Regions from separate parts of the Peribacillus sp. SRI_006 genome, predicted to be linked through region 2. Evidence: riboswitches for the same ligand, from Rfam matches in the RefSeq annotation. Region 2 holds a riboswitch; each other region holds the start of a gene.
The links. Region 2 has a riboswitch for S-adenosylmethionine ahead of AC2YHV_RS08465 (Fur-regulated basic protein FbpA). Riboswitches for the same ligand answer to the same signal wherever they lie in the genome.
Positions count from the first base shown of each region.

Region 1 (4,200 bases), on a different contig from region 2:
CCAATAACGAGTTTAAAATCTTCCGGACCCGCAATTTCCCTCATAATGGATGGCTTGCAGCAACCGCAATCATTATTACATTGCTCATCACAAGCATGTGGCCACTCAATATAAATCTTTTCCTTATCAAAAAATGCATGGTTGCAATAAACGGACTCTGTTGGCAAGATATCATTCAAAAGGGGTGAAATGAAAAAATCCATGCCCCCGCTTACAATATATAAAGGGATATTGGCTTGTTTCGTATACTCAACGAATTCATAAAACCCTGGTCGAATGCCGGCCGTTTTTCTTACATATTGGATGATGTCATCCTTCAAGCCACTATCAAGCAGGGAAAACATATCCCCAACTCCTGAAGATATACTGATTTTTTGCTGAAGGACACCGTCTTTCAACGCTTCCCATTCCGGAGGCGCAAATTTCTTCATAATTGAAATGATATTATCTGTGTTGGTGATCGTTCCGTCAAAATCACAAAAGATGATCGGTTTCATTATTTCTTATAGGCCTCCCCACAACACAAGAGCTTTTTTTAGGGTTTCTTCCTCAGCCGCCGCTTCAGAAAGTTCCTTTCCTGCCAGAACGGCTTCCACAGCAGAACGGAATGCCTTGGCACCGCCCTCTGCTCCGTCAGGGTGCCCGTGAATTCCGCCTCCGGCATTAATCACACTATCAAGCCCGAAATCCTTGATCAGGTCCGGAACCATGCCCGGATGAATGCCTGCAGAAGGAACAGGGAAGGCTTTTTTCCATGAAAGTTCATCTCTTGTCAGAGCTTCAGCAATCGCTAAGGTCTCCGTTTTTTCAAGTGCGACATTTCCATAAGGGGAAGGGAACAAGGATAAATCCGCACCTGATAATCTTACTAATTTACCAAGCAATAATGGATAGCCGATACCATAAAATGATGAAGATGCCAATGCCCCGCTATATGCGGGGTGCGCCATGATCGGCAGCTTTATACGATCATGTTCACTCAAGGCCTGCAATACATCCAAACCATATGTATGAACGTTGAACAATAAAGCATCTGCCCCTGCTTCAGCCGCTTGCTCTGCCTTATCCAATAATTCAAAAGTTTTCCCAGATAGATTGACAGCATATAAAGTACGGTGGCCAGTGGTTTCATAGACTTCATTCAATATTCTTTTTCCCGTTTTTATTCTATCGAAAAATGGAGTCAGTTCCTGGTCGAAGAGGATCTCATCATCCTTAACTAGGTCGACACCTCCCAATGCTTGTTGCTTCAGTTGATCATTATGAAATGTTAGGTCTCTTCCCAATACGCCTTTAAAGATGCTCATCACCAAGGGCCGGTTAAATACGCCCAGCTTTTCCCTTATGCCTTCAATGCCAAATTGCGGCCCGGGAAAAGCTTTTTGAATATCACCGACAAAATCCAAGTCTATAAGTTTTATTTCACCGTCCAATGAAAGTTTGCCGAAGACCGTCGTAAGGATTGCAGGTAAATCATTTGAGAAATTCCTTGCCGGATAGGCAATTTTAATCAGCGAACGGTATACTTTCCGATTAAAGTAGCTGTTTGCCCTCTCTTCTTCAGATAGGGGTGTCACCGATACGACGCGTCCCTTATGTTTTTCCAGTTGTTTCTGTACCAAATGCGGCAAGTCCGTCCATGTCCCGACAGTCAGACCCAAGGCAATGCTCTCTGCTTTTTTCTCATGATTTCCAATAAAGTCATGAATTAAATAAGTAGCGACTATCTCGCTCATCTGATCACTCCTATAACACGTTAGTATACTCTCGATGTCACTATTGGCCTGAGATGGTCTCAAAATGGCAAAAGCCCCTTCATAAAGAAGAGGCTTTAAAAAGCCATCTTCTTATCTCCCAGCCATCGGCTGCAAGAATTAGCACCGTGCCTTGTGGATTTCAAAAAAATCCGGCGGAAGGATTCCGCCCCATTTTACAATGGAATTACGGTCGGTTGCTGGGCTTCATCGGGCTAGTCCCTCCACCTGCTCAAAATAAGAAAACGCTGATATATAAGTTGCATCCAAGTATCGAAAGATTAAGAATTTATTTTGTATTCTGACAGGTAATTCCTACTTTGTCAATAAGTTTTAACTATTTAAAGGTGAACCTTATTGCACTAAAATAAGTTTAATGTCCGTATTCGTTCCACAGCCTCTTGCAGCCGTTCTTCCGAAGTCAGTAGCCCTACCCTGACATAACCTTCGCCAAATTCACCGAACCCATTCCCTGCGGCAACAGCTACATGGGCATGCGTTAATAAATAGTCCGCAAAACTCTCGGACGTAAAACCTCCAGGTACCTTGAGCCAGGCAAAAAACGATGCCGCTGGAGCTTTGACTTCCCATCCGATGGACCTCAATCCCTCAATGAAAACATTCCTTCGCCCCTCGTACATTTGCACTAACTGCTCTACACAGGTCTGTGAGTCAAGCAAAGCGCTTGCCGCAGCTTCTTGTATCGCCGGGAAGAGACTCACATAAAGATGGTCTTGTAAAAGTTCAAGAGCTTCTATTACACTCTTATTGCCCACTGCGAAGCCGACTCTCCACCCTGCCATATTGTATGTTTTCGATAGAGTGTATATTTCAACTCCTACATCCTTCGCTCCCTCCGCCTGGAGAAAGCTTATCGGTTTTTTTCCGTCGAATCCGATCGCCCCATAGGCGAAATCATGGACCACACAAATTGAATGTTCTTTTGCAAAGGAGACGGTTTCATCAAAGAAACTTTCAGTTGCAGAAGCGCCTGTGGGATTATTCGGATAATTCAAGAACATCATTTTGGCTTTATCAAGAACTTCTTTATGTATGTCATCGTATTTCGGAAGAAAATCATTTTCTTCTGTCAAGGGCATCAGTTCGGTCTTTGCCTGGGCTAAAACAACACCGGAAAGATAATCCGGATAGCCGGGATCTGGAACAAGGATTGTATCACCTGGATTCAATAAACACTGCGGAAGTTCGACAAGACCTGCCTTTCCCCCGAAGAGAATCGCCACTTCACTAGTCGGATCCAGCTTGACACCGTATTCCCGTTCATAAAAGACGGCAGCAGCATCTTTTAAATATTGATGTCCCCGGAATGGCGAATATTTATGATTAATCGTTTTTTCAGCGGCAGTTTGCAAACTTTTGACGATATGTTCCGGCGTCGGCTGATCAGGGTTTCCCTGGCCTAAATTAATGACATCATGTCCTTGCTCCGTGATTGCATTGACTTTTGCGACCAGTGAAGCAAAAAACTGCTTGGGCAGGTCCTGAAGCAGTCCGGATTTTTCGAATTGCACCATTTATACACCTTCTCTGAAATTTCTTGAAATTCTAGTCACAAATGATATATGTTTATCGTAGTCTTGTAAAGCATTTTTTACATGTAGGGGGGTTAAACGATGAAGTGGAAAATAGCTTGTATTCAAATGGATATAGCTTTCGGGCAACCAGATATCAATTTTCAGGTTGCAGAACAATGGTTGGAAAAAGCAGCTCGGTCCGAACCCGATATCGTCATATTACCAGAGCTTTGGACAACCGGATACGACTTGACCAGGCTGAATGAGATTGCTGATCAAGAGGCAGAAAAAACGATTGAATTTCTTAAAACACAGGCACAGAAACACCAGTTTCACATCATCGGCGGTTCCATTGCGAAAAAAACAAGCAAGGGAATCTATAACACCATGATCATCATCGATAAACACGGAAAGCTCATTAAAGAATATGATAAGCTTCACTTATTTCAATTAATGGATGAACATCATTTCCTGCAGCCAGGTGAAAAAGATGGTTTATTTACCCTTGATGAAAAAATATGTGCCGGGTTCGTTTGTTATGACATTCGTTTCCCAGAATGGCAGCGAGCCCATACCGTTCAAGGCGCGGAAGTTCTATTCGTTACGGCTGAATGGCCAAAGCCGAGACTCGATCACTGGAGAGCTTTATTGATAAGCCGTGCCATCGAGAACCAAGCCTATGTTGTAGCCGTTAATCGTACAGGTTCGGATATCAATAATATATTTGCGGGCCATTCCTTGATTATTGATCCATGGGGGAATATCATAAGTGAAGCCGGAGAAGGAAACGAACTATTGACAGGCAGCTTGGACTTCAACAAAGTTACGGAAGCACGTAACAAAATACCTGTATTCGAAGATCGCCGTCCTGACTTTTATTAATTTACCCATTGACAAACTATTTAAAAAGT
Region 1 covers NZ_JBYCZT010000009.1:218,651-222,850, forward strand. Annotated here, with positions in the region: gene AC2YHV_RS15095 (2-hydroxy-3-keto-5-methylthiopentenyl-1-phosphate phosphatase) at 1-497, opposite strand, end outside; gene mtnW (2,3-diketo-5-methylthiopentyl-1-phosphate enolase) at 504-1,736, opposite strand; SAM riboswitch class I at 1,845-1,998, opposite strand; gene AC2YHV_RS15105 (pyridoxal phosphate-dependent aminotransferase) at 2,117-3,289, opposite strand; gene AC2YHV_RS15110 (carbon-nitrogen family hydrolase) at 3,389-4,171, shown strand.
Region 1: it holds a riboswitch for S-adenosylmethionine, as region 2 does, so the genes downstream of both, mtnW (2,3-diketo-5-methylthiopentyl-1-phosphate enolase) here and AC2YHV_RS08465 (Fur-regulated basic protein FbpA) in region 2, are expected to answer to the same signal.

Region 2 (4,200 bases):
AACATCCTTTCACCTTTATCGGCTAATCCCTTTATTGACTCGTTATAATCGCGAATGTGCTTTTCAAGTTTTTGATTGTCTTTAATTGGGTTATATAGTCCTATTACCAGAATATCCGCTTTATCGTTTGCCTCTATCAGTGTTGATGTAATCTTTTTCAGATGGTTGATATATTCCCGTTTACCCTCATTGATTTTTCGGTCACTTATTTTCTCCAAGTTCCCGCCATTACTATTGATCAAGTCATTCGTTCCAATAAAAACAATGAAAGTATCGGCTTCATCAAGTTTCGTTTTAATTCGGTAATCATCTAGCTGTTTCATCACCCCATCCGTTTCCTGGCCTTTAATACCGTAATTCCAAAAACTCACTTTTTGCTCCGATTGGGGATTATTCAATTCATCTTCAAGGCCATCTATATATCCTTCCCCGTCCTTATCCCCTTTTCCATAGGTTAATGAATCTCCAAAAGCCATGACCCTTTGCACATCTTCCGACTCCGAGGCCTGAAATTCATATGCAGCAAAACATATAAACAGTACGATAATCAATATACCTGCCAATTTTTTCATTTGGTTCTCCTCTTGTTTTTTACTAGAAGTATTTAATCTTTTTCATACCCAAAAAATCTGCAGTACTAACATAAAAAAGAATTGTCAGATAAAGAATAAAAAGTGTATGATAATATAAAACTTTCAATGGATTGGGTTTCATTCAACGTCCCTAAAACCAAAAACGGGATTACCCTTCATTCTGGAGATTGAATAAATGATAGTTAGGAGTTTAAATCATGGAAGAACACATAGAGTTTAGAGAGGCAGAACTATCTGATCTACCCAGAATTGTTGAAATATATAATTCGACAATTGCTTCAAGGATGGTCACGGCAGATACGGAACCTGTATCCGTCCAATCGAGGGTTAAATGGTTTGAGGAACATCATTCAGAAAGTAGACCGCTATATATCATTACTATAGAAGGGAAAACCGCTGGATGGATGAGCTTTCAATCCTTTTATGGCCGACCGGCATATAATTCCACTGCCGAAATCAGCATTTACATTGATGATTATTTCCGGGGAAAAGGAATTGGACAAATTTCGATTCGAAAGGCAATTGAATTGAGTCCAAAATTAGGTGTTAAGACTTTATTGGGTTTCATTTTCGCCCATAATACACCAAGCCTTAAGCTTTTTTCTAAATTCGGGTTTGAAGAATGGGCACATTTACCTCAAGTTGCCGAGATGGATGGCATTGAGCGGGATTTGATCATTCTAGGTAAACGTGTCGATATTTAAATATAATTCTTTAGAGCTATTGCCTTGAGCAGTAGCTTTTTTAGATTAATACAGGTCGAATTGCTAATTTAAAAATACCTATATGCTTCTTGAAGGGAAAAATATTCAGAATCTCTTTTACTTGCTAACGCATTCAATAGCGTATCCAATTCTTGGCTGGCTTGTACAGTCAGCAGACTTGTTAAGCCGTAAATCGCACCCAACTTTATCATTTCCTGTCTCTTCTCTTCTACTTTTTCTATAGTTACCTTACGGCAATGCATCATAGCCACCTCCCATTTATTCAATATTTTTACACTTTTATCATAATGAAATCACTAGTTAAAATCAACTATTTTCCAGAAATTAAATGTGTTATTTTATAGGTCAAATGTGACAAAACACCTATTTTGTTATTTAATTATGTATAATTTGTGTCGTTTTCTAAAAAACGCAAAAAAAGCATCCACTAGTGTAGACTGCGAATGCTTACATCATATCCCTTATCCAAAAATCCAAATATTGTATTCCGATTACTATGTCATCCATTCAGAAGGTGACTCGTTATTAGGTCTATTTATAACAATTTTATATTCATCTTCAAGTACTTTTAATGGGGCATCATAAAGGTGCCTTTCATCAGAGGTTTTGTATACTCCATTGGCCAATAGCTCTTCAATGAGTTTTGCCTTCCTCTGTTCAATCCTCTTAAATAATTCTGCCATGTAAATGGCTCCTTTCCGTCCTAGTGCCTGCTTCTAGTTAGCTAAACTTTATCAACTTGTTTGATTTCACCAAATAATATATACCTTTTCTAGTATGTCACTAAACGTTATTTCCCAAAAATAAAAGCCCCTTCTAATTTAAGAAGAGGCTGACAGTGTCCGTTCGGCTCTTCTTATCTTCCAAGCATATGCTTGTTGGATTTAGCACAGTTCCCTAAACGGGTCCGCTGCCGAGGTTTCATAGGGCCAAGTCCCTCCACCTCTCTGGATAAGAATTCAATATATAATGATGTAGAAATGATTCTATCCTAATAATCTTCAAAAGTCAATTACCTGGTTCTCCCTTTTTTCCTGGACATAAAGTGATTCCTCTTTCAAATACGGGTTGCATTTTCTTGTCTTTCTGATATGATGTCAGTAATTACATACAATTCACACCACTAGGGGAGTCTTTTTTAAGACTGAGATGGAATTAGTTCCGGACCCTTTGAACCTGAACCGGCTCATACCGGCGGAGGGAAGTGGATGATATCGTCCATTTCACAGACTATATCCATCTACCCCGTTCCGTATTCAGGAACGGGGTTTTTTATTTAACAAAGGCAAAGGGAGCCATTCTATAGGAGGATGAACAATGGAGAATACAAAATTAGAAACATTCAGTGATAGACTGCATGCACGGGCAAAAGAGATTTGGAAAAGGAATCATTCACATCCCTTTGTCCAGGCAATTGGAAACGGCACACTTCCTGAAAAGAAATTTGCCTATTACCTGAAGCAGGACTATGTCTATCTCATGGATTATTCCAAGCTCTTTGCTTTAGGTGTCATCAAAGCCCATAACATCGAAACCATGGCAAAATTTGCGAGCATTTTAAATGAAACCCTTCAAGTGGAAATGGATATTCATCGGCATTATGCTTCCGAATTCGGGATCAGCTCCAAGGAATTGGAAAATACAGAACCTACTCCAACCACTCTAGCCTATACAGGTTACATGCTAAATGCAGCTCAGCATGGGACTTTGGCAGACTTGATCGCCTGTCTCCTGCCCTGCGCTTGGGATTATTATGAAATCGGTTTGCTATTAAAAGAACAAAATGGAGCAGCACTGGAAAACAATCGCTACGCAGATTGGATAAGGTCCTATTCATCTCCTGAATTCGGGGAAGCACACAAGTGGCTGATCGCTTTGTTGGAAGAATTGACGGAAGGCATGCCTGAAAAGGAACTTCTTAGATTAGAAAAGCACTTTTTGGTTACTTCCCGATATGAATATTTATTCTGGGACATGGTTCAAAATGAGCAGGATTGGCCTCTGTAGGTGGTTGACATGAGGATGAACCCTATCAAGAAACTGACATTGACTGCCATGATCACGGCTTTAACGACGCTTACCAGTTCATTTATTTTCATCCCTGCAGGATTTGCAAAAATCTTTCCTATTCAACATCTGGCAAATGTCCTGACGGCGGTTCTATTGGGGCCTGCATATGCGGTGACACAAGCTTTTTTAGTTTCCATCATTAGAAACATGATTGGTACCGGTTCAATTTTCGCCTTTCCCGGCAGCATGATTGGTGCACTTTTGGCCGCCATCCTTTACCGAAAAACACAAAGCTTAAAATTCGCCTGTTTAGGGGAAGTGATCGGGACCGGCTTTCTCGGTTCCCTGGCCTGTTATCCGCTTGCAACCCTCCTATTGGGAGAAAAAGCTGCTCTTTTTGGTTTTTTACCGGCTTTTATGTTCAGTTCATTCGCAGGTGCGATTTTAGCTTTCATATTACTTAAAATATTGCTAAAAAATACTTATATGAAGGGGTTTTTTTATGAAAACAGCATTAACGATCGCAGGCTCTGATTCAGGGGGCGGTGCTGGAATACAAGCGGATTTAAAAACATTTTCTGCACATGGTGTATTTGGAATGTCTGCCATCACAGCCGTAACCGCCCAAAACACAATGGAAGTCCGTTCTGTACAGCCCATTGAAACTGCTATCATATCGGATCAAATTGCTGCTATCTTTGAAGATATTCCTGTCGATGCAGTAAAAATAGGCATGCTTGGATCAAAAGAAACCGTGGAAACGGTCGCTGCGTCCCTTAAAACCTTCATGCCTGCCATCATTATCCTTGACCCTGTCATGATTTCCAAAAGCGGCCACCATTTGCTCGACGAAAAGGCCGTCTCTGCCTTAA
Region 2 covers NZ_JBYCZT010000005.1:107,324-111,523, reverse strand. Annotated here, with positions in the region: gene AC2YHV_RS08480 (DUF459 domain-containing protein) at 1-572, opposite strand, end outside; gene AC2YHV_RS08475 (GNAT family N-acetyltransferase) at 791-1,297, shown strand; gene AC2YHV_RS08470 (aspartyl-phosphate phosphatase Spo0E family protein) at 1,366-1,563, opposite strand; gene AC2YHV_RS08465 (Fur-regulated basic protein FbpA) at 1,813-2,001, opposite strand; SAM riboswitch class I at 2,172-2,276, opposite strand; TPP riboswitch at 2,434-2,538, shown strand; gene tenA (thiaminase II) at 2,636-3,325, shown strand; gene thiW (energy coupling factor transporter S component ThiW) at 3,341-3,862, shown strand; gene thiD (bifunctional hydroxymethylpyrimidine kinase/phosphomethylpyrimidine kinase) at 3,831-4,200, shown strand, end outside.

Region 3 (4,200 bases), on a different contig from region 2:
TATAAGCAAGGCCGTGCTAAGTAGAGAGTCACTTATCCCTGATACGGATAGCAGGTAAGGGGATAGATAGGTATAAGCTATCGAGTATCCGCCAAGCCAGAAGAAGGTTATCGATAATCCAAGGGCAACTTTCCTTTTTTTAAGAAGGGCCAGCTGCTGGAGAAGTGGTACTGGTTTATCCCCTTTGGTAGCAGGAATGGTAAAGAATAAAACGACCATGGCAATCAGGCCGAATAGGGCGATTCCGCCAAAGACGGATTTCCAGCCGAATGCATCCGTCATGATTCTTCCGAGGGGTACGCCAATGATAAGGGAAGCTGTAAACCCCATGACAACTGTCGCAATAGAACTTGCTTGTTTATCTGGCGGAGCAAGCTTAGCGGCAATATTCAGAGCGGTGACTACAACCAATCCTGCACCAAGTGCCATGATTATGCGTGCAAATAGAAACGGTCCAAAGCCTGGTAATAGAAAGGCAAGCAGGTTGGACACTATGAATAGTCCAAGGGAATACAACATTAATTTTCGTCTGTCTAAACTTGCTGTCAAAGCCATTAGAATGGGTGTACCGATTGCATAGACAAGGGAGAAAATTGTAATGAGCTGTCCTGCGGCAGCAAGGGTAACTCCAAGAGAATCCGCAATCTTATCCAAAATCCCGGATATGATGAATTCGGATGTTCCTACTAAAAAACTGATTATCGCCAACATATAAATTTTCCATGTATTAAGCAAAATAGATTCACTCCTCATTAATGATTATCAATTTTATATAAAGACATATCGGAATATGTTAATATGTATGGATAAAAAATAAACATATCGCGAAATGTCGAACTGTTAGGGGGGGGAAATGAACCCAACCCTCTAAGGTACGGATCAGGTTCATTTTCATACTTCTTCTTTCAAGAAATCAGTAATTTTTGAGATTGCATCTTCATCTCGTTTGTAATACGTAAACTTTCCTATCCGCTCCGTTTTAATCAATCCTGCTCTAAGAAGCATCGAGAGGTATTGAGAGGCCGTGGACTGGGTCATGTTTAATTTTTCCGTAATCTGACTTACGCAAACGCCGGTTTCCTTCATGTCTATTCCCTCATGAGGGGTGAAGTGGAGTTCAGGCGCCTTGAGCCATTGTAAGATTTGCAACCTGGATTCATTGGATAATGCTTTAAATATCTCGATTGTTTTCATACATTTCATTATATCGAGAATTATCGATATGTCAAATGGTTTTAACATTCATCGTTAATTTCATAAATCAAAACTTGATACCGTTATTCAAAAGAGCCATTAAAGGAATGGAAATGTATTATTGCAAGGACCTAATCGGATCCCTAATAAGTGCTGCCGATTAGGTTGTTCGAATCCTGTAAATAAGTTTTAAAGTCTCCGTAAAATAATCATTCCCATACTTCTTTCGCTACATCAACGACGAATTTCAGTTTTTCCCATTGCTGTGCTTCGGTTAGCTTGTTGCCGTGATGGGTGGAGGCGAAGCCGCATTGAGGGCTTAAGCATAATTGTTCGAGCGGAACGAAGTGCGATGCTTCTTTAATGCGTGCCTTAACAGCTTCCTTGTCCTCGATTTCTCCATTTTTTGAAGTGACGGCACCCAGTACGACCCGTGCACCGCCATTTGGAATGTATTCCAATGGTTTGAAATCCCCTGAGCGTTGATCATCATATTCCAAGAAGAATCCATCCACTTTTTCTTTTGCCAATAAAGTTGGGGCGATACGGGCATAGCTTCCTTCAAACGCCCATGTCGACTGGTAGTTTCCGCGACATAGATGGGTAGTGACGATAAGGTCTTCTGGTTTGCCTTCCAATGCTCCGTTAATGACCCGAAGTGCAAGATCAATTAATTGTTCCCTCGTATATTTTCCATCTTTGAACTGGAAATCCGGAGCTGAAAGTCTGGCAATATATACATCATCCAATTGAAGATAACGCACACCTGCTTCATAAAAGGCTTTCAAAGCATGCTGATAGGCGTTGATGATATCATTTGCATAGTCTTCGATATCAGGGTAGACGTCTTCATTATGAATGCCTGCAGCAAATAATTGATTCGGACTGGGGATTGTTTGCTTGGCAACGGCACGTCCGTTCACGATTTTGTTCAATTCAATGAAATCACGAATGAAGGGATGTTCAGGGTTGAATGAAACCTTCCCGGTATTGCGAACATTATATCTCTCTGTTTCGACACCATCGAATGTGAGGCCTTTTTCAGTTACATATCCCTCGATGCCATTTAAATGTTCGAGGAAGTCAAAGTGCCACCATGTTCGTCTGAATTCACCGTCCGTAACGGCCTCTAAACCAACTTCGATTTGTTTATCGACGATCCGATTGATTTCTTCAGTTTCAATTTCACGAAGCCTCTCAGCTGAAATGGTACCTTCCTTAAAGTCCTTCCTGGCAATATGTAAACGTTCCGGTCTTAATAAACTTCCGACGTGGTCCGCCCTGAATGGTGCTTTCGTTAATGTGATTGACATGTTGATTCCTTCTTTCCTTTTAAAAATATAGGCTCTTTTCGTAAAGATTGTTGTTTTTAAACGAAACGATTTAAGGTTGATTGGAGCGGAAGTGCGAGACTCCTGCGGGAGCAGCGGGACAGGTGAGACCCCACAGGCGTTTACGCCGAGGAGGCTCACCGCCCGCCCCGCGGAAAGCGAGCATCTTGAGGGGAAATCAACCACAACCCACTACCTGGTAAATAGCAACAAAGTATGTGAAAACAGCCAAAATAAAAAACCTCTTCTTAAAAATAAGAAGAGGTGTTGGCAACAAAGCTATATACTCTTCTTATCTTCAAGTTTTTACACTTCTGGAATTAGCACAGTACAAGATCAGTCTGTTGCTGAGGCATCAAAGGGCCAGTCCCTCCACCTCTCTGGATAAGAGTTGTCTATTAAATTAACTTTGACTATACAGGTAGTTTTTACGAAGGTCAAGGGGTAGAGCTGGAATATTTCGAATATACCGTTTATTAATCCGGGCTGGAATGTTAACGGCATCAGGGAATCCGGCATATGCTTTGAGTGGGGAGGGAATGCAAGGATGAGTCCATTCAAAAATGGCATACCGATTACGGTAACTGAAGCCATGATAGAGAGAATCATAAAAATGAAATCATCTGATCAGGATATTAAAGTCGAAATTACGCCAAAGCATATTGTGCTTTCCGGAACGATGGAAGTGAAAAAAATGATGTTTAAGAAAAACGTGGCTTTCCGGATTACATTAAAACCGATTCATGTGGAAAAAAGAACGATTTCATTTGAATTAGTCGAAATGGAACCAATTGACAGGGATTTCATCAACAAAAGGATATTTAACAGACCGCCATTTTTTGAATATGAAAAAAGAACGATCAAAATGAATGTTAATGCTTGGAGCATCGTGAGAAAAATTCCAATTGGCACAATTAAATCGTATGAACTCGTCGAAGGTGCATTGAAAATGAAACTCTCTTTATGATTCAAGGGGATATTTTACATATATCCTTTGCCGCAATCTATAAAGGGTGTGAAAGGTATGATAGTGTTAAGGTTACATGGTTCATGAAAAAATGTGTTTGATAAATCAAGTTCTTTAAAATATACTAAATGACTTGAAGTTTTGAGTTTTTCTGGGAATGAGGAGGATGATGATGGATCAGAAGATTTTGCCTGCTTCAGCAAGCATGAAGGATTTTGAAAGATTTCTAGAAAGTTCCTATGAAATAGGTGTGTTTCTTGATTTGCATATCTCACAATTGAAAAATGTAAGTATGATGGCAAAGCAGCATAATAAGAAAATGATTTATCATGTCGATTTGATCCATGGCATAAGAAGTGATGAGTACGCGACAGAATTCATTTGTCAGGAATATAACCCCTATGGGCTGATTTCGACTAAATCAAGCGTTATATTGAAGGCGAAGCAAAAGGGGGTCATTGCCATCCAGCGAATCTTTTTAATAGACTCACATGCGCTTGAGAAAAGTTATAAGCTGGTGCAGAAAACCAAGCCGGATTATATCGAAGTATTGCCGGGCGCCATGCCATGGATGATAAAAGAAGTGAAGGAACGATTGCAGACACCGATTTTTGCAGGCGGCCTCATACGTACTTCGGATGAAGTCCTGAATGCCCTTGATGCCGGAGCCTCGTCAATCACCACTTCAAAAACTGAATTATGGGATAT
Region 3 covers NZ_JBYCZT010000006.1:20,255-24,454, reverse strand. Annotated here, with positions in the region: gene AC2YHV_RS09755 (MFS transporter) at 1-735, opposite strand, end outside; gene AC2YHV_RS09750 (ArsR/SmtB family transcription factor) at 892-1,194, opposite strand; gene AC2YHV_RS09745 (5-methyltetrahydropteroyltriglutamate--homocysteine S-methyltransferase) at 1,404-2,507, opposite strand; SAM riboswitch class I at 2,815-2,916, opposite strand; gene AC2YHV_RS09740 (hypothetical protein) at 3,073-3,492, shown strand; gene AC2YHV_RS09735 (glycerol-3-phosphate responsive antiterminator) at 3,659-4,200, shown strand, end outside.
Region 3: it holds a riboswitch for S-adenosylmethionine, as region 2 does, so the genes downstream of both, AC2YHV_RS09745 (5-methyltetrahydropteroyltriglutamate--homocysteine S-methyltransferase) here and AC2YHV_RS08465 (Fur-regulated basic protein FbpA) in region 2, are expected to answer to the same signal.